DNA from 3 places in the Pseudoalteromonas sp. THAF3 genome. Region 3 is predicted to be linked to each of the others. Evidence: predicted binding sites of a transcription regulator. Region 3 holds the regulator's gene; each other region holds the start of a gene.

Region 1 (7,997 bases), 860 kb from region 3:
AAGGGGGAGGTATCGGCCAACGCCAATGTAGAGCCGATTTGCGAACTTGAGATTGAATTAGTAAAGGGGGAGCGCAGTGAGCTGTTTTCCCTAGCTGAAAAATTAATCGATAACCTGCCTCTACGCATGGGTTATTACTCAAAGGCAGCTCGAGGTTATCGGCTGGCGGACGATCAGCCGCTCAAAGCCAGTAAAGAGATTGGCCTTGTGCCGCTGAGCAACGATGACAGCCAAGAGCGGGCACTGGAGAAGTGCTTGAGTTATGGCATTGCTTTTGTACAAAAACACGAACAATGTTATTTCCAAAAGCCGACCCTTAAAACACTGAAACGGGTAACCGATGGTGTCAGTCTTATTCGCCATAGTTTGTGGTTATTCAGCGATATCGTTGAAAAACAAGCGACCGAGCGTCTGCGCGGTGAACTTAAGTGGTTACTGAGCGAATTAAGTTGGGTCGAGACGGCGATTCAACTGAAAACCTTTACCTCGAAAAAGCATGCTTATTATAAGAAAATCAATGCAGCACCAGAGCTGACTCAGGTGATAGGCGATCTAAAATCCATCCAACCAAGCATTGACGATGTCCAGGCTATATTCACTAGCACACGCTATAACCTGCTGTTGTTAGATTTAACAATCTGGTTGACCGAGCGAGGGTGGCGACAATCATGGGGGCAAGCGCAACTTCAGGCTGGTGAACAGCCAATTCATGATCTGGCGGCACGGCTACTCGACTATGATTGGCAGGAAATGAAAGAGCTCGTTGAGCCTCAACAGCCGCTAGCCAGCGAGCAGTACTTACAGCTTAAGCAGCGCTTGGAACGCAATCTTTTAAGTGGCTGTTGTTTGGGCGCATTGTTTGATGAGTCTTTGCGCATGAGCTTTCGGGCGCCATGGCTAGATATTGTGCACGGCACTTTTGAATTATTCACCCTCGATTACCTCGGTCAGCTGTGCCAAGGTAATGAGAGCGAGCAATTCATCAAAATTCAGGCTTGGTTGACGCAAAAAACCGATAGTCTGTTGAGTGCCATGGAGCAAAGCCGAAAAGCGACTCGTGATGTTCAACCTTATTGGCGCGATTAGCCTACTTAGCCTCAGCTTTGCAGCTGGGGCTGAAATCCAACCTTGGCGGAATTATAAAAATCTCCCTGATTTGAAAGTGGTCTATACCGTCAGTAAAGATGGTATCTACCATATTTATGCTGAGCTTTTCGTTGCCGACGCCCGCACAGCTCAGTTACTGACGCTACTGTATAACACCCAACAAGCATCGCAGTGGTTGCATGCAGTACAAGAAGTTCGTCTTTTGCACTCGCAAGGTAATCGCAACCGCGTATACACGGTGATTAATTCGCCTTGGCCCGTTGCTGATAGGGAGCTCTATACACAAAGTTGCTATCAGCGTGTCAATGACTATACCACTGAGTTACGGGTGCATGCCTATAACCCAAATATCGCTCGTAAAAGTGATAGGGTACGCATCACAACCTTGACTGCTAACTGGCGAATGACGCAGCAAGACGACGGCTTACTTATCCGCTATCAGGTTTTTGCCGACCCAGGTGGTAAGCTTCCACGCTGGCTCAGTAATAAAGTATCGTTGAAAAGTGTATCTAAAACTATGATGAGCTTGAAAAGTCAGTTAGCAGCAGTACAGGCTCTGCAAGTCGCGCCAATCAGTGCCGGCGATTGCGGCGAGGATTAACTGCCGAGAGTAGGGTTATAGCTATAAAAAAAGCGCCATGCAGGCGCTTTTCAATTAACTTATAGGTAATTCACTTATAATCCAGCGTCGGCTTTAAGTGCCTGTGCTTTATCGGTCGCTTCCCATGGGAATTCATTGCGACCAAAGTGGCCGTAAGCCGCTGTAGGCTGATAAATCGGACGTTCTAAATCAAGCATTTGAATTAGACCATAAGGACGTAAATCGAAATGCTTGCGGATCAGTTCGATTAAACGCGTTTCGTCTAATTTGCCGGTGCCAAAGGTTTCAACACTGATGGACGTTGGCTCGGCAACGCCAATGGCATAAGACACTTGGATTTCGCATTTATCGGCCAGGCCGGCCGCGACTATATTTTTGGCAACGTAACGTGCTGCGTAAGCGGCAGAGCGGTCCACTTTCGATGGATCTTTACCTGAGAATGCGCCACCACCGTGACGTGCCATACCGCCATAAGTATCAACGATGATTTTACGACCAGTTAAGCCGCAATCACCCATCGGGCCACCGATCACGAAGCGTCCTGTGGGGTTAATGAAGAATTTAGTCGCATCGGTAATAAGCTCTGCCGGTAGCGTTGGTTTGATAATGGTCTCCATGACCGCTTCAACCAAGTCATCTTGCGCAATAGAATCGCAGTGTTGCGTTGACAGCACGACGGCATCGATACCAACGGCCTTGCCATTCTCATAAGCAAAGGTCACCTGTGACTTGGCGTCTGGGCGTAACCACGGTAATTCACCATTTTTGCGCACTTCGGCTTGGCGTTGTACCAAGCGGTGTGAATAGGTAATGGGCGCTGGCATGAGCACGTCGGTTTCATTACAGGCATAACCAAACATCAAGCCTTGGTCGCCTGCACCTTGCTCTTCTGGACGAGCGCGGTCAACACCTTGATTAATATCAGGAGACTGCTTACCAATGGTGTTTAGAATTGCACATGAGTCGGCATCAAAGCCCATATCGGAATGGGTGTAGCCAATTTCGCGCACGGTTTTGCGCGTTAACTCTTCGATGTCGACCCAAGCACTGGTTGTGACTTCACCACCCACCATCACCATACCGGTCTTCACATAGGTTTCGCAGGCTACACGGGCATGGGGATCTTGCGCCAAAATAGCATCGAGTACCGCATCAGAAATTTGGTCAGCGATTTTATCCGGGTGTCCTTCAGACACAGACTCAGAAGTAAATAAATGTTTTGCCATAAGTTTCTGCTCACAAGTATCGCGCTTCCCAAGATCATACCAGCCACTGGGTTGAGCGCAGCATAAATTAAGGCGCGTATTCTAGCTAAATCACAGGTGATTTCCTAGCTTTTTACGCCTAGACGTCTAAATAAAATTGATTGTATAGCGGTCTTTTGACCTTTATTGCTTGGTGTTTTTGTACTCTTTTAGTTATCAGTATTTTTATTCGTTATGAGTAATTCTAAAGTTACTCGCTCGATGCCCAATTTTTAATTGCAGGGGGCAGATGAATAAGTAAGAATGGGCTTTCGTCTTATTCTTTACCCGCGCCAGCATGAGCGCGAGTGAAGCCCCAGCGCAAATACATTTAAAGGTAGGAGAATTCATGCCATCACGCAAAGAACTTGCAAACGCCATTCGCGTGCTTTCCATGGACGCGGTTCAACAAGCTAAATCAGGTCATCCGGGTGCCCCGATGGGCATGGCCGATATCGCCGAAGTACTGTGGCGCGATTATCTTAAGCATAACCCGAGCAACCCTAACTGGGCTGACCGTGACCGATTTATTCTCTCAAATGGCCACGGTTCAATGCTGATTTATTCGCTTTTACACTTAAGCGGCTATGATCTTCCTATTGAGGAAATTAAAAACTTCCGTCAGCTTCATTCAAAAACTCCGGGCCACCCTGAATACGGTTACGCTCCGGGTATTGAGACTACTACGGGCCCGCTTGGACAGGGGATCACCAATGCGGTAGGCATGGCAATTGCGGAGAAAGCCCTTGCTGCTCAATTTAATCGCGCTGACCATGAAATTGTTGATCACTATACTTACGCTTTTATGGGCGACGGCTGCTTAATGGAAGGGATTTCTCACGAGGCGTGTTCGCTTGCAGGAACTCTAGGCCTTGGTAAGTTGATTGCGTTTTGGGACGACAATGGTATTTCTATTGATGGTGAGGTAGAAGGCTGGTTTAGTGACGACACTCCCGCGCGTTTTGAGTCTTATGGCTGGCACGTGGTGCGTAATGTTGATGGTCACGATAGCGAGGCTATTCGCGCTGCTATTGATGAAGGTCGCGCCCAAGGTGACAAGCCAACGCTTATCTGTTGTAAAACAGTGATTGGTTACGGCTCTCCGAATAAATCAGGAAGCCATGATTGCCACGGTGCGCCGTTGGGCGATGATGAAATTAAAGCTGCGCGCGAGTTCTTGGGTTGGTCTCATGACGCCTTTGCGATTCCTGATGATATCTATCAACAGTGGGATGCTAAAGAGAAGGGCACACAAGCAGAGCAGAGTTGGCAGGATAAGTTTGCGGCATACAAGGCGGCATACCCTGAGCTTGCTGCTGAGTTTGAACGTCGCCAAAATGGCGAATTGCCTGCTGAGTGGGCTGAGAAGTCGCAAGCCTATATTGAGCAGTTACAAGCAAACCCTGATAGCCCAGCAACACGTAAGGCATCGCAAAATGCCTTGAATACCTTTGGCCCCATGCTACCCGAGTTTATGGGCGGCTCAGCCGATTTGGCCGGATCGAACTTAACTATTTGGAGTGGTTCAAAAGGCCTTAGTAAAGACGACGCGTCAGGTAACTACATTTTCTATGGTGTGCGTGAATTTGGTATGTCCGCCATTATGAATGGCATTGCCCTGCACAAAGGTTTCATTCCTTACGGTGCAACCTTTTTGATGTTTATGGAGTATGCACGCAATGCGGTGCGCATGGCTGCACTAATGAAGACGCCTAGCATCTTTGTTTACACCCACGATTCCATCGGCCTGGGTGAAGATGGACCGACTCACCAACCGGTTGAGCAAATGGCGAGCCTACGTTATACACCGAATCTAGTGAATTGGCGTCCATGTGACCAAGTTGAGTCAGCCATTGCGTGGCAGCAAGCGATAGAGCGCAAAGATGGGCCAACGTCGCTGGTCTTTACGCGTCAAGGTCTTGCTCAGCAAGCACGCGATGCGCAGCAGCTTGCTGATGTGAAAAAAGGTGGGTATGTATTAACCTGTGATGGCGAGCCAGAAGTTATCCTGATTGCCACAGGCTCGGAAGTACAACTTGCTATGGATGCAGCTTCTGAGCTTCGCGCTCAAGGTCGTCAGGTACGCGTGGTGTCTATGCCATCAACGGACTTGTTCGATCAACAAGACGCACAGTACAAAGAAAGTGTTCTACCCAGCAGTGTGACTCGCCGTGTCGCCGTAGAGGCAGGCATTGCCGACTTCTGGTACAAATATGTTGGTTTGAATGGCAAAGTTATCGGCATGACTAGCTTTGGTGAATCAGCGCCAGCGGGCGAATTGTTTAAGCACTTTGGCTTCACCGTAGACAATGTGGTTGCGGCGGCCAACAGTCAGTTTTAAATAATTAGAGACGTAAAAAAACCCGCGAACTTCGCGGGTTTTTTGTTTGAAGATAAGCCTGTATTAGCAGTTTGTTTCTTCTGCACCGGCGTTTTCTTTAACATTCTCACACGCGTCTTCGACCGCGTTTTGAGTGTCTGTGATCGCCTCATCAATCTTTTCACCTGCCTCTTCGGCACCGCCACTGTCTTCACAGCCCATAGCGAATACTGCGGCAAATAATGTAGCGATAAATGCTTTTGTTGCTGAATGATTAAACATAGAACTCTCCTTGAATATTAACTCTTTAAATCTGGATTCAAATAACGTGTTTTGGTTGCGGTCGCGGGTTTCATCTCACCTGTGACCGCTTGTACTGTAAAACTAATAACTACCTTGGCGCTTTACCACGAATGGCGCCAGCAACAAGGGAGATAACCAGCAGTACCAAGAATACAAAGAAAATAATTTTAGCGATGCCAGCGGCTGCGCCAGCAATGCCACCGAAACCTAAAAGTGCTGCGACCAAAGCGATAACTAAAAATGCAATTGACCAACCTAACATAATGTACCCTCCATAGATTTGCGTTTCGGAATATACGTTGCTAAGTCCATGCCAACTTTTAAGTTGTTGATTTTAATAGGTTTGTTGTTTTTTGTGGACTAGGAGGAAAGAAAAGCTTTCACTGTTTGTGTAAAAGATACAGATTAATTTTATGTTCATAGAACAAGCACTTGGGCAGGTGCTGAATACGGAGGAGGTGGTTTATCGGCACCAGAACCCAGTCATCAGCAGCCATGCCACCTATGATTGTTTTAGAGGCCTCTACTCTTCCTCGGTTACACTTTTTTTATCGGCCTGAGCAAGTCGAATTGTGCGCTGCTGCACTAGCTGAGATAAAGGCACAAGTTGGAAACCTTCACCCTCGAGTTCTTGCAATGCCTGTTGTAAGAACGCAAACGTTTCGGGGTAGGGGTGAGCAATTGCAACTGCGTAGTCATACTTATCAGCGAGAGTCTTTAACTGCTCAAAGCGATAACGTAGTTGCTGCTCGGTGGTAATATTGTCGAGAAAAACATGGCGAGCAATATTGCTGACACCGTATAGCCCGGCAATTGTTTGCGCTTTTGAATTGGGAGTTGTTTTACTGTCGAGAAAAAACAAACCCTGCTCTTTTAGCACTTCCATAGTCCAGCTCATCGGCGCATTTTGCTGTGTTAGCAGCGAGCCCATGTGATTATTGACGCCGCGCGCATTGGGTAGGCTGGCTAATGCCTTGCGTAACTCGTGTTGGAAAGCTTCTTTTGACATATCCATTGTCAGCCCCCCAGGCCCTAATGCTTTACCGTTTATAGCTTGCATAGGGGCATGCAAAAGCACCTCCTTATCTAAGGCCCCTGCCTGTTGAGCAAAGTGAGCGGCGTAAGGAGTAAAAGGGAGCACCGAATAGGTCACAGCGCCAGGCAAGTGCAAGGCAGCCATGTCGTTACGATGATAGCCGATGTCATCAATGACAATAGCGATTTGCTTCGCATGTACTGGTGATAAGAGCACCAGCACACACAACGTAGTCCATATTAAAAAGCGCACAATGTGTTTTTATCTTTGTTGATGATTAGTGTGCAGGCCCGTGCTTAAAGCCGAGCCTGCGTTTTTATTGTTCTAATAGTTGCTGAGCTTTTAGTAATTGTTTATCAAGCAGTGCGGTTAAGTTTTTATGCGCACTTTGCCCCTCAGCTAAGCTGATTATAACTTCTTTATTTGATTGCGAAAGGGCAGGTTGCAATATCGGCACATCAGGTACGATGCCAGTTCCCTCGATGGACACGCCAGAGGGGGTATAGTACTTCGCTGTGGTCAGCTTCAAAGCACTGCGGCCATCGCCTAAGGGGATCAATGACTGCACCGACCCTTTACCATAGGAGCGAGTCCCTACCACGGTTGCCCGGTCATTATCCTTGAGCGCACCGGCAACAATTTCTGCAGCGGAAGCAGAGCCCTCATTGATCAGCACGACCATGGGGGCGCCTTGAATTATGTCCCCTGCTTTCGCTTCAAAGCGTTGATTAGCCTCCACAAAGCGACCTCGAGTAGAGACGATAACACCTTGAGACAAAAATAAATCGGCAATGGCAATGGCACTGTCGAGGGTACCGCCTGGGTTGTCACGCAGGTCAATAAGCAACCCGTTGAGTATGGCGCCGTTGGCGTTTTGCATCATGGTGATGTGACGCGCGACATCATGAAAACTATGATTGTTGAAGCTATTAATACGTAAGTAGCCCATGCCATTGGCCTTGAGCTCACTGGCGACGCTTTCAATGTGGATAGGCTGACGGGTAAGCTGAAAGTCGAGGCGTTGTGAGTGGCCTGCGCGAGCAACGGCTAAATGCACTTGCCCATCTTCACGACTGCTGATCAGAGCAGAGACTTCTTCCAAGGTAGTGTTATTCACCTTAGTGCCATTGATAGAGACGATAACATCACCACGCTGTAAGCCAGCGGCCCGAGCGGGTGAGTTGGGTAGAGCGGAGATCACCACTACATGCTTATCACGCTGTTCTACCTCGATACCCAAGCCCTTGTATTGGCCATTGGTGACATCGAATAATCGTTTTAACTCTTGCTCATCAAGGAACTCGCTATATGGGTCAAGCTCTTGTAATAAACTGCTGAGTACATGTTGGTCTAACTTGTCGCGGTCCACTTCCTCAACGTAGTAGT
Region 2 (7,997 bases), 990 kb from region 3:
CCATTTGTCAGCATTGTCTTTATGAATACGACCACGAAACGACATCATTTCCTTGTCAATTTGATAGCTAAAGCTCCCCGCCATGGGGTATAAAGCCTTTTGAATATCTTTATAGCTTTGTGACTCACTGCCGCCTTTGGCAATCATTGCCGCAGTCAGTGCCGCCAGACCTTTTTTGCCCTCTGGGTCGGCAGCCGCGCCGGTGTAGAATAACCAGTTAACATCCACCAGCGGCGAACTATTCGTGTTATCGAGCACGGTAAAATGGCGCTCGGTAGGTTTACTTTGATGCTCAGCGACTAAAGCATCAAGGCGCACCTCGTTGGCAAAGCCTGCGACCGACTCACTAGCCGACATCGTCACCGTGGTGCGGTTATTATCGACAAAGTACTTATTCGCCATAGTGCGAATATCTTCGGCACTAATGTTATCGGCAGTGGCATACAAGCTGTTGATCACCTCAGGGTCACGCTCGAAATGCATGTACCGCGCAAGGGTTGAGGCGATGCTTTGTGATGAATCTAAGCTATTAATAAAGCTATATTTTTGGTGCGATTTCAAGGCTTGTAGTCGGCTTTCATCGACCAACTCTGTACGTGCCTTAGCATAAGTGCGGTTGATAGCATCGCGCACGGTGGTGAGGTGCTGCTCATCATCCACCTTCACAAACACATGCATCAAGCCTGGATCTTTGGTTTCCGGGTTGTAGGTGAACATTTGGCTAGCAATTTGTTTATCAACAACCAGCTCTTGATACAAATCTGAGTTCTCAGAAAAGTATAGTTGAGAGAGTAAATCAAGCGCCGCGCGGTCTTTTTTCTGCGGCTGCCATGCTGCACCTTTGTATGACACTAATAACCAGTGCCCGGGTAGCCCTTCGTATTGCTCATGCACATAACGAGGCGCCTGTTGTTGCGGTTCAACAGGAATATCGGCTTGATAATCCCCTTGCTGCCAATTGCCCCAGTGCTTTTTCACCATCGCAATGGTCGCTTGCGGGTCAACATCACCGACGATTACCAAAGAGACATATTCCGGCTTATAAAAGCGCTCGAAAAAGGTTTGCCCGTATTCACTTTGATCCGGCATGGCTTCAATATCGGCAAAAAAGCCCATGGTGGTGTGTTTATAGGTATGCTTATCAAAGGCCTCATTACGCACCGCCGCTAGTAACTTACGGATAGGACTGGCGTTGTTCTTTAAGTATTCGCCTTTGACGGTCAGCGCTTCGGTACGGAATTGCTCTTCACTGTAACTCAAGTTTTGGAAGATATCCGCTTCAATTTCTAGCACCTTATCGAGGTGCTCTTTGGAGAAGTTAAGGTGATAATTGGTGTAATCATTCGTGGTGTAAGCGCGGTTATCGACCCCGGAGTTTTTCAAGATATCTGCATATACATGTGCAGGAAATTTCTCAGAGCCTTTGAACATCATGTGTTCAAAGAAGTGTGCAAAGCCGGTTTTTCCTGGTTCCACCTCATTACGTGAGCCTACGGACACCGGGATTTGTAATGACACTACATCGGGGTAGTCTGTTTTCACCACCATGACTCGCAGGCCATTATCAAGCTCTTCAAGTACATAGTCTTGGGAGAACACTGCTTGTGACTGTGGCGCGGCCTCAGCAGCCGTTGGGGTGCTGGTCGTCGTTTGCGTGCTTTGGCAACCGCCAAGAGTGAGCGCGAAGGCGACACCTGTCGCTAATAGAGAAAGTTTCATCTTCAACCTTGATGTTTTGTTGTTTTTTAGCTTCCTCATTATGCAATAAATCACATCGCAAACGCACCTTAGGGGTGTCACTTTGCTGTAAACAAATATGTCAGCCACGACAAAATGGGTATAACGGTCAGCTCATGCTGAATAACGCTTTAACTTGAAGCAAATTCACTCTAGTTGAGTAAGTTTCATTATAAAAAGCTGTTTAGACGTCTAAATGGCTGTTATAGTTATTTCATTGTCAATTGCTGGGAATGAGAACCATGGCTTTATCACTGCGAGAAAAAATAGAGGACCCCCGTCAGGGCGTGTATTTAATTGGCACTACGCCACCTAAAGCAGATACTGATGAAGTCGCTATGCGCGCAATTGCCGAAAAGCTGCTTGGCCGTTTACACGAAATTGAGTATGACGGTGTGGTGGTTTATGACATTCAGGACGAGAGCAGTCGCATCAGCACGCCGCGCCCCTTCCCATTCAAACACACCATTGACCCACGTGATTATGGCCAGTTATTGCGGCGCTTATCACGCGCCGATGTGATCACCTATAAAAGTGTAGCTCAGCGTAATCAGGATGAATTTAATCAGTGGCTTGATAGCACCGCCAATGACCATGATTTAAATAACTTAGTCTTAGTCGGAAGTCCGTCGTCACAAGGGGATATCAAGCTAAGCTTAAATGATGCCTACAGCCAGATTGCCGCTCATCACCAGGACTTCTTTTTAGGCGGCGTGACCATTGCCGAGCGCCACGCTAATAAGCGTAATGAACATGAGCGCTTACTGACCAAAACGGCGCAAGGGTGTCAGTTTTTTATCTCCCAGGCGGTTTATGATGCGCAAGCGACTATTGATCTAATCACCAGTTATGCCCGCAGCTGCCGCCAGCAAGGGCTCTCGCCACAGCGTATTATTTTAACCTTCACCCCTTGTGGCGGTGAAAAAACGCTGGATTTTATGCAGTGGTTGGGGATTTCCGTGCCTGAGGCTACTAAGTGGCGCATGCTTGATGCCGAAAACACCTTGAGTGAGTCGGTGCGCATCTGCCGCGAAAACTTAGATTTGATCTTACGTAGCTGCGCCCATCTGGATGTGCCGCTGGGGTTGAATATCGAGTCACTGACGAACCGTAAACAGGAAATCGATGCATCCATCAACCTGTATCGTTTGCTTAAAGCCACTATGGAGCTGAGCTTGGCAGAACGACAAATCGCCTAGTTTACCTTTCTTTTGCCCGCCCAGTGCTATACCTACTGATAGCGCTGGGCATTTTGAGCGGCAAAAAGTGCAGCGTGCTACTGCACTGTGCTCACCCTAGTGCTACTTTTTACGCCACTGACCGTCGACTTTAACCATATGCCCTGCGGTCGTTTTTTCGATAGCTTTGGCGCCTGCTAACGCCTCCACTTGGCTCAAACTGATACCATTTTTCTTCGCCAATGATAAATACTTGGCTTTACGCTTAGCGTTAATCTCGGCAATGAGCTTTTGCGCCTCACTGTTATTTTGTACTAAGGCTAAATAGCCGTTGCTGGTTTCGCCGACGATACCTTGCGCCTTAGCTTGGTCTAAAGTTAGCGCCCAGGCACTGAAGGCCAACATGGCGGCACTGACTAACATACTCCATTTAACTAGTTTCATAACCCCTCCTAGAAAAGCTCGCTGTCATCGCTGAATAACTCGTCGAGTTCTTTATCCACTTTGACGCGGATCTCATGATCGACTTTGACATTTAGGTTGATGGTGATTGGCTCTTTACTCTCTACCTCAACCTTATGGGTGCATCCCATTAAAGTTAACATAGCGACCACCGCCACCAGCGATAGTTTGCTCATTCGCTTACTCCTTCGCTTGATACTCTTGCTCCACTTTCTTAGTGATTTCATCACTTAAGCGCAGCGCCTTAAATAGGGTATAGATATTTTCTTGATGATTATAGTTAAAATTTACAGCTTGCTGGTGCTCGGGGTTTTCCCCTTTTAATTGCATCGCCATGGTTAACCAACCATCGGTTTTTAAATCAACATCGGCGTTGATGCTGTTGATATCTAAGTTTTCCAACATGCCCAACATCGGCCCAAGCTCTGCCTGCTGTGCTTTCACCGCATCGAAGGCGGCGTTATCTTTAATCGTCAATTTACCCGGAGCTTGCGAATAAATACGGCCATTTTCGACACTGACTCCCTGCTCCTCTAACCGTATTGGTAGTTTTGCTGCCAATACCCCTGTGATCTCAATGCCCTGCTGTGGCTCTAGCGCCAGTAGGCTTTGGGCATTAATTTGTGCTACCTCAACGAAGGTGGGAGCACGACGCTTCGTTAGCCCAGTCACATAAAGTTTATCCAGCGACAAAGTGCCACCTAACACCTCGGCCTGCACCTCTTTGAGGTAGGCATCTTGGTCATAACCCCAGAGCCCTTGCACCTGTGACAACACCGGTCCAGCGCGTAGTTGGGAAATAGTAAAGCTAGTATCATCGAGCTGAAGTTGCCCTGAATTCCACTGTCCTTGCGGCGACGTATCGATATCTTCGGCTAAGTAACTCTGATAAAGCACGCTGGCGTCGTCCACATCTAGCTGCCATTGCATACGCTGAAGGCGCGCATCACCGTGCAATTGAGCGCTGAGTGTGCCGGCGGTCAGTGACAACTCGGGGGCCAATTGGCTGGCAATGGCTTGCAATGAAGGTAAGGGCGTCGGCGGCAATACCACGGTGATAGGAAAAGCCGTTTCTTGCCAACTGTGCTTAACCAAAGCTTGCGCCTGCTGCCATGAGATAAGGTGCTCACCATCAATGCTGCGAGCAATATCAACTTGACTATCGACACTGAGCTCACTTAATCTCAGCTGCGCAGAATCTAGTTGCCCAATACGGCTTTGCACCTCAACCTGTGCGCTGCGCCGCCCTGCCCCTAAATCAGCCTGTACCTGATAATTCTGTTCGACATCAAGCAGTTTAATATCAGCATTCGCCGCAACAGCAGCAAAGGTATCAAGGCGCGCTGAAATCGAGTTATCTGCGCTGATAGTGGCATCAACAGTAACCGCTACCTGTTCGCCAGAATAAGGCGCCATTGTTAACTGTGCGGTTTTCAGTTGCCCATGCAGCGCAGTAGCCCCAGCAAAGTTATGGTCGAACTCGCCAGTGGCGCTTACGGGGGCAACATGCACATTCTCACCCACCGGCGCGGCTACTTGACCTTTAAAGGCGCCGCTAATGCGCTGCTCAGTTGCCTGTCCCGAAACACTAAGCCGCCCTAACGACTGGGTTTCTAGTTGTAAAGCATAATCGGCAGCCACCTGTGCTGTGCGCCAATTGGCACGCGGCGCCTCTAAGCGAACACCCACTTTAGTCTGTTCGCTGTTATGCGTAAGCAGCACTTGCGTTAGCTGCACCTCGCTTTCATCTATACTCACCCTTGGTTCGGCCAACGTTAGCTGCCATGACCCCTTGAGCAGCTCTGGGAAATAGGATTTTAGGCTGGCTTGATAGTCACACTGAGCCTGCGCTCGCAATTGCGTTGTAAGTGCACTGGTGTCTAGGTCAAAGCGACGCATGTTCTTGGAGCGCACCTCGATGCTGCCCTGGCTACTCACCTGCACCGGGCAAGGCGTATGTTGCCAGGTAGCTTGGCTGGCAATAGTGATCTGGTTATCGATGCGGTTTCCGTAATAACGCCCTTGTGCTTGTAGCTCCGGCAATGCCCACTGAGAGATATTAAAGCGCATGAGTGATGGCTCGGCCACAGCCATAAGCTGGGCTCTTAAGGCTTTATTGGCATGCAGTTCATAGTCGATATGCTGCGAGGTTATGGCGATATCACCGGCTATATCACCATTTAACACCCACTGATTGAGTTGCGGCTCACTCACCGTCATACGCACAGGCGCAGTGGCATAAGGCGTGTACACGGAAAGGGATTCAACAGTTACCAACGGACGACTGTCTGTCAGCGGCAAACTAAGCGCCTGAGGTTTACCAGTATCACTGGATGATTGAGTTTGTTGCTTAGCCAGAGTTAAGGCTGCTTTTTCAATATCGATGTGCTGCGGTGTGATTCGCGCCTGCTTTATAACAAGCCGGTGCTGGCGATAACCTACACATAACTTATTGACTGTGATTGTGGTCAGCCCGCTCCCCCATTGCCAATCAGCACAGGTTAACTCTGCTTCATCGGCATCAAGGTACTGTTTCGCTACCATAAAGGTGAGCTCAATGCGAAATAAGTAGGCGGTAGCTAGAGTGAGCCCTATCACTGCTAATCCAATCAACAGCTTGCGCAGCATAGTTTTCCTTAAAGCGGTAAATGGTAGGTGATCATTTTAAAAGTTTCTCATGAAGCGAAGCTGATTGGAACACATCAATAAGAGCAACAAAAAAGGCTGCCAAGGCAGCCTTTTTAGGTTAGACAAGCACTAGATAGTTAGCCAATGTGCTTGCGCGCGTTCCGGAACATACGCATCCATGGGCTGTCTTCTTGCCACTCATCTGGGTGCCATGAGTTCGCTACCGCGCGGAATACCCGCTCTGGGTGTGGCATCATCACCGTAGCGCGACCATCTGTAGAGGTCATACCCGAGATTGCCTCTGGTGAACCATTGGGGTTCGCCGGATATTGCATGGTTGGGTTACCGTAGTTATCTACGTATTTCACCGCCACAGTACCCGAGTTCACTGCTGTTTGAATAGCCGCCTCATTTGCAAATTCGGCACGGCCTTCACCGTGTGACACCGCAATTGGCATACGTGAGCCCGCCATACCGCTGAAGAACACCGATGGGCTGTCTTGTACTTCGACCAAGGTTGCACGCGCTTCAAAACGCTCGCTTTGGTTGGTCACGAAACGTGGCCAATGCTGCGTGCCTGGGATCAGCTCGCGCAATGTTGATAGCATCTGACAGCCATTACACACACCCAAGCTGAAGGTATCTTGTCGCTCGAAGAAGCCTTGGAACTGCTCGCGTGCCATGTCATTAAATAGAATGGACTTCGCCCAGCCTTCACCGGCCCCGAGTACGTCACCATATGAGAAGCCACCGCACGCCACAAGGCCTTTGAATTGCTCTAGCGTTAAGCGCCCCTCTAGAATGTCACTCATGTGTACGTCAACAGCGGCAAAGCCTGCACGGTTAAATGCCGCCGCCATCTCAACGTGTGAGTTAACGCCTTGCTCACGCAAGATAGCCATTTGTGGCTTAGCGCCAGTGGCAATGTAAGGCGCGGCGACATCTTCGTTAATGTCGAAGCTCAGCTTCACGTTGAGACCTGGGTCATTGGCATCAGCTTTGGCATCATGCTCTTGGCGAGCACAGGCAGGGTTATCACGCAGAGACTGCATTTGATAAGTGGTTTCCGCCCACGCTAAACGCAGCTCGGTACGGCTATTATCCACTAATACATGACCACCACGGTTAATAATCAGCTGATCTGCATCGTTCAACGTACCAATTTCATGGCTTAGCGCAGCAAGACCGTTCTCGGCAAGGGTGGCCTTCACCGCGTCTAGGTCATCATTGCGAACCTGAATAACGGCACCCAGCTCTTCGTTGAATAGGACCTCTAAATCAGACCCCGCTAACGCGTCTAGCTCTAGCGTTACCCCAGTGTGACCCGCGAAAGCCATCTCCGCAGCAGTTACGAATAAACCACCGTCAGAGCGGTCATGGTAAGCCAGTAGTTTTTCTTCGCTTACCAGCGCTTGCATCGCCTCGAAGAAGCCTTTTAATAGTTCAGGGCTATCAACATCTGGGGTTTTGTCACCCAGCTGCTTGTAAACCTGCGCCAAGCTTGATGCCCCCATGCGGTTTTGACCAGCACCCAAGTCGATAAGCAAGAGCGTTGAATCGCCTTTATCGGTGCGCAGCTGTGGCGTGACCGTTTTACGAATGTCTTCAACACGACCAAACGCAGTGATTACCAAAGACAACGGCGCAGTCACGGCTTTATCTTCACCATTATCTTGCCATGTGGTCTTCATCGACATTGAGTCTTTACCTACCGGGATGGTTAAGCCCAAGGCTGGACACAGCTCTTCACCCACGGCCTTAACCGCTTCATATAAACCGGCGTCTTCACCGGGGTGCCCGGCTGCCGCCATCCAGTTTGCTGATAGCTTAATGTTATTCAATGAGCCAATATCAGCACAGGCAATATTGGTCAGTGACTCGGCGACCGCTAAACGCGCTGAAGCACCATAATTAAGCAGTGCCGCAGGTGTACTCTCACCCATAGACATGGCCTCACCATGATAGGTGTCGTACGCAGCAGCTGTCACGGCA
Region 3 (7,997 bases):
TGATACCAACTATGTGGCGCTGTTCCGGCATACTTGTTGGCACTGATCAAATGACAGTTAGCACGCACAAAATCAGGGTATAAACCACTGAATGACTCACTGGCGGTTATATCAATGACCACCTTGTGTTCGTAATCAAGCTCATTGAGGCGTTCGCACAACTGCTCGCTTTGATAGGGAACTGCTTGTTCTAACCATTGACCTTGCCAGTTCTGCGGGTCTAACCCACAGGGGTCAAATAACATGCTGCGACTTCGCAGTAGACCAACCAGTTTTACCTCAAAGTGCTGCTCTAAACGCGCTAACTGCTGCGTAAACTGTTGTAAAAACACACTGCCCACATTTCCAAGGCCGGCGACAATCACGGCAATTTGCTGGTGTGCACCAATTAAAGTGCGGTGTACCTTCCCTAAGCTATCGGCATCAATGATTTGATCGGTCAGTACCAAGGCGTAGTCTTGATCGCAGTGGCTAAAGCGGATAGTTAAGTTAAGTTGCTCTAAGCATGCCAGCATTTCTTGGTAGCCTTGCTGAGTATACTGGTTTGGGCTGACTAAGGCGCACCCATTGAGGTTTGACTCAACGAGTTGTCCACGCTCTCCCAGCTCACGGGAGATAAGAGTGCTATGGGCGCTGGGTACAATCAAAAAGTCTACCCCCTGCTGCTGAAAGTGGCCTATGGTGTGCTGTATAAGCTGGCTTAAGGTTGCCAGTTCATCCACTTTAAGGCTCGACACACGATATAGGTCAACGCCCTCTATGGTGGTCAAAAAACGTTTATGCTTACAGTAACCTTCGCGGACAATCTCAGTGCCACTGGCATCGCTGTCATAGGAGCTGCGCACCGATAGCTTGATGGCGCTACCTTGCAAAGGCGACAGCGTTTTCGCATGCAATACCGGATTACCTAACTGGGCCAGGCGGTTGGCTTGGCCACGGCAAATTTTTTGATACTTTAAGGCATCGGCTACTTTACGTGGGTCGGTGCTGAAAACCCCCTGCGTGTCGGTCCATATGCAAACTTGTTTGGCGTTGACATAACGGGCCAATAAGGTGGCGCTGTAGTCACTGCCATTGCGTCCCAAGGTGACTGTTTGCTGGTTGCTATCGGCGGCAATAAACCCCGTTACAACGTTGATTTTATCCCTGGCAATATGGCGCTCGCAGAGCTTTTCGTTATCCAAATGCAGTAGTTGCCCTTGGTGCACACACAGTAGCTGCCGCGCATCAAGATCTTGCGCAGCATAGCCTAATTGCTGCAAATAGGTCGCGAGCAAGCGGGCCGACCACAGTTCACCATGGGCTAATAAGGACGCCTCATCTAAGGTGTTGGTCTGCAACTGCTCGGCTATGCGCTGAAGCTCGCTATTAAGCTGTGACTGCAGAGCGTTTGCCGGGGGCGCAGCTAATAGCTCATCAATAAGCTCATGCTGATGGGTGCGTAGCAACTGCAAGACATCATGATAGCCATGGCTATCGTGCTGTTGGTAGGCCTGCCACAACTTCACTAGCGTATCCGTGGTTTTGCCCGCCGCAGAGACCACCACCACGTCACCGAGTTGGCTGTTGCCGATAACAATATTGGCGACCGCATGGTAACGCGCCGCGTTGCTGAGACTCGAACCACCAAACTTATGTACAACCTGAGTCATAGTATCCTCTTATTTTCTTGCTAACGCGTTAAAAGCGGCTTCTAAGTCATCGATAAGATCTTGTTTATCTTCAATACCTACAGAAATCCGGATAAGCGTGTCGCCGACCCCGGCTTCAAGTCGCGCGGCTTTATCCATGCCCGCATGAGTCATGGTCGCGGGATGACAAATAAGGCTTTCCACCCCGCCCAACGACTCCGCTAAGGTAAACTGCGTTACTGAAGTAAGGAATTTTGCACTGTCTTGCAGCTGACCTTTAATATCAAAGCTCACCATACCGCCAAAGCCCTGTTGCTGCGCTTTTGCCAAGTCGTGTTGTGGGTGCGAACTCAACCCTGGGTAGTAAACTGACTGCACACTAGGATGCTGTTCAAGGTATTGAGCAATCGCCAAGGCATTTTCTTCATGCTGCTTAAGGCGCACTTTCAAGGTACGCAAACCACGCAGGGTGAGATAGCTATCGAAAGCGGCACCGGTAATGCCAATATTATTAGCCCACCATGCCAGCTCTTCACCCAATTCTTTGGTTTTGGTGATCACCGCACCACCGACCACATCGGAGTGACCATTGATATATTTAGTGGTCGAGTGCACCACCACATCACAACCCAATAACAACGGGTTCTGTAAGGCGGGAGATAAAAACGTGTTGTCGGCTGCAACCAGCGCACCGATGCTCTGCGCGGCATCGCACACTGCGCGGATATCCGTGAGTCGCAAAATGGGATTACTGGGCGTTTCAATCCACACCAGTTTGGGTTTGGCGGCCACTAAGCGTTGGTAACAGTTTGATTGAGTGAAATCGATAACCTCGACCTTGAGCAACCCCCGCTTGGCTAAAGAGGTAAATAAGCGATAACTGCCGCCATAACAATCATGGGGGATCACTAGGGTGTCATTGGGTGTCAGTAGCTGCGTCACTAGATGCACTGCGGCCATACCTGTCGCGGTGATAATTCCGTGCTCACCTCCCTCTAGTTGCGCTAAGGTCTGCGCCAAAATATCCCGATTGGGATTACCACTACGACCATAATCATATTCGCGTTTGCTATCAAAATCGGCAAAGGAATAAGTGGTCGATAAATGAATGGGTGGCACCACCGCACCATGGTGCTTATCAGCATCAATACCATGGCGCACGGCGATGGTGTCTTTTTTTAGTTGTGACATATTTGCCCCCAATCAAGAAAATGGATGTTTAGACGTCCAAAAGGTTAAATTAACACAATTTAGAAGTCAAAACATTTATACGTCTAAATAGCTAATTTATGAATATTTGACTATCCTTACCAACGCGATAAAATTTCGCCCTTATTGATGCCTAAGTGACCAAAAATAAGACGCAAATTATGGCCAAGTGGAATGGTGAATACATTCACCCTTATGCGGAGCATGGAAAAAAAGCCCAACAGGTAAAGAAAATTACCGTTTCCATCCCGCTCAATGTTTTAAAAGTATTAACCGATGAACGTACTCGCCGCCAGGTGAATAATCTTCGTCATGCCACCAACAGTGAGTTGCTGTGTGAAGCATTTCTACATGCCTTTACTGGTCAACCGCTGCCAAATGACGAAGATCTCCGAAAAGATAATCCGGAGAAGGTACCGGAAGAGGTGAGAAAAATTATGGAAGAAATGGGTGTGGAAGTGCCTGTTATCGGAGAGGACTAACAAAGACAAGCAAGTTTAACTAACCCCTGAGCATTAGGCCTCATTGCAGGAGCTAGCTTAGTGTTGTTCATACATGTCGCAAGTCGGCCTGTATGAAAAGCGGTTAGTGAAGCAATTGCTCTTTGCAAGCCATAAAAAACCCAAGCACTAAGCTTGGGTTTTCTTTTTTCTGGCGCTGAGTAGTAAAGTGATTACTCAGCCATATAATTCGCTGGCATATCAATTTGCGCAACACCTGATTCCACAGCCGCCTGCGCCACGGCTTTCGCTACGCGTGGCAATAATCGTGGGTCCATGGGCTTGGGAATAATGTATTGCGCGCCAAACTCTAATTCGCTCACTCCAGATGCCGTTAACACTGACTCAGGTACTGGCTCCTTGGCGATGCTGCGAATAGCCTCTACAGCGGCAATTTTCATCTCATCATTGATAGCGGTGGCACGCACGTCCAGTGCACCACGGAAAATAAATGGGAAACACAGTACGTTATTCACCTGGTTCGGGTAGTCAGAGCGCCCAGTGGCCATAATTAAGTCTTTGCGCGCACTGTGTGCCACATCCGGCTTAATTTCTGGGTCTGGGTTAGAACAGGCAAAAATGACTGGCTTGTCGGCCATCAATTTAAGGTCTTCAGCTGAGAGCAAATCTGGGCCAGAAACACCAACGAACACATCAGCATCAGCAATAACGTCTTGCAAGGTGCGCTTATCGGTGTTGTTAGCAAATAATTGCTTATATTCATTTAAGTCATCCCGACGCGTGTGGATCACCCCTTTACGGTCAAGCATGTAAATATGCTCGCGCTGGGCGCCACACTTAATAAGCAGTTCCATACATGCAACTGCCGCTGCGCCAGCCCCCAAACACACGATCAGAGCATCACGAATATCTTTACCTTGAATTTCTAAAGCGTTTAGCATGCCTGCGGCCGTGACGATAGCAGTGCCATGTTGATCATCATGAAATACTGGCACATTACAGCGTTCAATGAGCGCTTGCTCGATTTCGAAGCACTCTGGGGCTTTAATATCTTCGAGGTTAATACCGCCAAAGGTATCGGCAATATTTTCTACAGTGTTAATAAAGTCTTCCGTGGTGCGATGCTTCACCTCGATATCGATGGAATCAAGATTAGCAAAACGCTTAAACAGTAGTGCCTTGCCTTCCATGACCGGCTTAGACGCTAACGGCCCTAAGTTACCCAACCCTAAAATGGCACTGCCATTAGAGATCACAGCAACCATATTGCCTTTGGCCGTGTATTTATAAGCATTGTTAGCATCGGCAGCGATTTCACGCACCGGCTCTGCAACACCTGGGCTGTAGGCTAAAGCGAGATCGTTAACGGTCTCGGCGCTTTTGGTGAGTTCAATGCTAATTTTTCCTGGAACGGGGTTAGCGTGGTAATCGAGGGCTTTTTCACGAAAGTCAGACATGAACGAGTATCCTGCTAGAAATGTATGTGAGAGTTCAGCTAGTTAAGGCAAACCATACCGCTTTTCTAAATATATTCAAGCAATATCAGGTCTATCCTGTTGTACGAAATTACAGGGTTTTAAGCCCAAATTCATGCACATTATCTAAAGCTTTATGTGTAAATTTTGATATTCCATGCACTATAGGGACTTATGCATGCATAAAAAACCACCTAAAGCCATGCATAATGCTATATCCGAATAACTTAATATAACTAAAAAGAATACCGATCGGATAACGAATCTTATTGTTCGCTAATAACAAAGTAAGTGAATTTTAGTGAACTTTAGCGTCATTATTGTGCTTTTTTGTCACTTTAAATGAGCTAGAGCTTAAGGTGAAATGGCTAGTATGAATAATGGGGATGGATAAAAATCATAGACACAAAAAAAGCACCCGAAGGTGCTTTTCTCGACAAGCAAAGATTACTTCTTGCTGCTAAGCGCACCGAAGCGCTTATTGAAGCGATCTACACGACCACCTGTATCAAGGATCTTTTGCTTACCAGTGTAGAAAGGGTGACACTCTGAACATACGTCTAGGTGAATGTCTTTACACAGGGTAGAGCTTGTCTGGAATTTGTTGCCACAAGAGCACGTTGCGTTGATTGCTTCGTACTTAGGGTGGATACCTTCTTTCATGGGGGTTACCTCTAAATAGGCCGTATCGCTCTCCAAACCCGAAGTTTGGCACCATACGCGTTAGTTTCAATGTGCCAAAGCATGGATATAACCCGCTCAGCACCCTTAAGGCCGCGTATTTTATTTGACTCCTGATTAATGTTCAAGCTTTAATTGCGGCTATTCACTGCGCCATGAATTTAGTACATTAGCGCTATATTCTAGTTCTTGGGGCCTGATTTTTGTTGCCATCATCTCGCGATTCCAACAGCCACAGTAGCAACGCGACCCCGTGCTACGTTGAAGTAGCACTTAAGGTGCCCTTACACCGTAGCTTCGACTATTTATTGCCCACCGAGTTGTGCTCTCGCGCCGTGACTGTAGGGGTGAGGGTCAGTGTTCCTTTTGGTTCGCGTGTCCTGACCGGTATGGTATTAAAGGTAAAAGCCAGCACAGAGATGCCGGAAGAGAAAGTCAAAGCCGTTAAGGCCGTGCTCGATAGCACTGCCATTATTGATGACAGTCACCTACAATTATTGCAATTTACTGCTCGCTATTATCATTATCCATTAGGTGAAACCGTCTTTACCGCTTTGCCAAAAGCGCTGCGTGAAGGCGCCGATATTGATAAAACCAGCATTAATTACCTGCAACTCACCGAGCAAGGGCAACAGCAGCCGACACTGCGGGCGAAAAAGCAACAAGCCTTGCTTAAGCAGCTGGCTGAATCAGGGAAATCGCCCACCACGGAAATTAAAGCTCTAGGCTACTCCAAAGCCACCATTGATGCCCTCATTAATAAAGAACTAATAACCCAAGCAGTTGAATTTGATAGTCAATGGCGCGAGCAGCCATTGCAGGTGGCCAACAAACCAAGGTTAAACAGCGAACAAGCCATCGCCTGCACTGCCATTAACCAATCCCCTGGCTTTGCCGCTTTTTTACTTGAGGGGGTCACAGGCAGCGGCAAAACCGAGGTGTATCTGCAGTGCTTAGAGGAGGTTTTGCAACAGGGCAAACAAGCCTTAGTCTTGGTCCCTGAAATAGGCCTAACACCACAGACGGTAAACCGCTTTCGCCGCCGCTTCCCCAATACGCCAATTATGCTTTGGCACTCAGCGTTGACAGATAATGAGCGTTTGCAAACCTGGCGGTTTTGCCAAAAAGGTAGCTGTGCCATAGTGATCGGCACACGTTCGGCGATTTTTATGCCGTTTTTACGCTTAGGCATGATTATTGTTGATGAGGAGCATGACGCCTCATTCAAACAGCAAGACACCCTACGCTATCACGCCCGTGATTTGGCCGCTTACCGTGCGCAACAGCAAAACATTCCCTTAGTTCTAGGCAGCGCGACCCCTGCCCTGGAAACACTCAACCGTGCATTGTCCGATAAGTACCAATTGCTCAGTCTCACTCAACGGGCACAAACCAGCAGTGATAATCAATTTGAACTCATAGACATTAAAGGTCAGCACCTTGAGGCTGGACTCAGCCATAGCGCCCTAGCCTATATCAAGCGTGAGCTGGCGAGACAAAAGCAAGTGATGGTGTTTTTGAATCGTCGCGGCTTTTCCCCTTCGCTCATTTGCCATGAGTGCGGCTGGCTCAGCGACTGCTCGCGTTGTAGCACCAGCGCGACCTACCACAAGGCCATGCGTCGTTTGGTGTGCCATCATTGTGGCGAGCAAAGTGCACCGCCCATGCAATGCCCGGATTGTGGTAGCACACAAATAAACCCGGTGGGGCTGGGGACCGAGCAATTGCAAGAAGCACTAAGCGAGCAATTTCCCGACACACCCATCAGCCGTATCGACCGAGATTCAACACGACGTAAAGGCAGTTTGGAGGAAGAACTGGCTGCCATCAATCGCGGCGGCGCACGCTTATTGGTGGGCACACAAATGCTAGCCAAAGGCCACCACTTTGCCGATGTCAGCCTAGTCATTATTCTTGATGTCGACGCCGGGTTATACTCATGTGATTTCCGTGCCACCGAACACTTAGCACAACTAGTGACTCAAGTAGCAGGACGCGCGGGGCGCAGTGGCGAACCAGGCACCGTGTTGCTGCAAACTCACTTCCCAGAGCACCCACTATTGCAAGATTTAGTCAATAATGGTTACCAACACTTTGCCCGTTATGCTTTGCAAGAGCGCCATGAAACAGAAATGCCACCGTTTTCGCACTTAGCCCTGCTAAGGGCGGAAGCGCATGATTTATCGCTACTGTTGCGCTTTTTATCGGATTTAGTTCCCGCAGCCCCCGTGCCTAAGATACAATTGCTGGGTCCGATTCCCGCACCGCTCGAACGAGTCGCTGGCAAATACCGTTATCAATTGCATATTCAAGGGCAAGATAGAGGCGCGCTACACGGCTTTTTGGTGCAACTAATGAACTACCTCGGTAGTAATAAGCTGGCGCAAAAAGTACGCTGGAATTTGGACGTTGATCCCATAGACATGATGTAAAGAGAACACAAAAACAATTATGGCGCAGCACGACTATATAAATCGCAAACGACCTCAGCGTGGTAAGAACAAAAAAGCCCCAGCAAAAAAGCCTCTGCCGCTTGTGCT

The links. The regulator MetJ, encoded in region 3, represses methionine synthesis genes. The targets are predictions, from matches to a motif close to TAGACGTCTAGACGTCTA.
Positions count from the first base shown of each region.
Region 1: the regulator MetJ is predicted to act here: its motif matches at 3,046-3,063, upstream of metK (methionine adenosyltransferase).
Region 2: the regulator MetJ is predicted to act here: its motif matches at 1,915-1,932, upstream of FIU82_RS11870 (methylenetetrahydrofolate reductase).

Region 1 is NZ_CP045418.1:2,680,407-2,688,403, reverse strand. Features, by position in the region: gene FIU82_RS12485 (CYTH and CHAD domain-containing protein) at 1-1,086, shown strand, start outside; gene FIU82_RS12480 (START domain-containing protein) at 1,061-1,708, shown strand; gene metK (methionine adenosyltransferase) at 1,783-2,934, opposite strand; gene tkt (transketolase) at 3,302-5,293, shown strand; gene FIU82_RS12465 (hypothetical protein) at 5,357-5,554, opposite strand; gene FIU82_RS12460 (DUF1328 domain-containing protein) at 5,664-5,837, opposite strand; gene FIU82_RS12455 (divergent polysaccharide deacetylase family protein) at 6,099-6,863, opposite strand; gene FIU82_RS12450 (S41 family peptidase) at 6,928-7,997, opposite strand, start outside.
Region 2 is NZ_CP045418.1:2,549,793-2,557,789, forward strand. Features, by position in the region: gene FIU82_RS11865 (pitrilysin family protein) at 1-1,719, opposite strand, end outside; gene FIU82_RS11870 (methylenetetrahydrofolate reductase) at 1,980-2,936, shown strand; gene FIU82_RS11875 (YdbL family protein) at 3,039-3,359, opposite strand; gene FIU82_RS11880 (YnbE family lipoprotein) at 3,368-3,553, opposite strand; gene FIU82_RS11885 (YdbH domain-containing protein) at 3,558-6,005, opposite strand; gene purL (phosphoribosylformylglycinamidine synthase) at 6,143-7,997, opposite strand, start outside.
Region 3 is NZ_CP045418.1:309,342-317,338, reverse strand. Features, by position in the region: gene metL (bifunctional aspartate kinase/homoserine dehydrogenase II) at 1-1,652, opposite strand, end outside; gene metB (cystathionine gamma-synthase) at 1,662-2,822, opposite strand; gene metJ (met regulon transcriptional regulator MetJ) at 3,002-3,322, shown strand; gene FIU82_RS01470 (malic enzyme-like NAD(P)-binding protein) at 3,514-4,758, opposite strand; gene rpmE (50S ribosomal protein L31) at 5,224-5,439, opposite strand; gene priA (primosomal protein N') at 5,736-7,889, shown strand; gene FIU82_RS01455 (SPOR domain-containing protein) at 7,909-7,997, shown strand, end outside.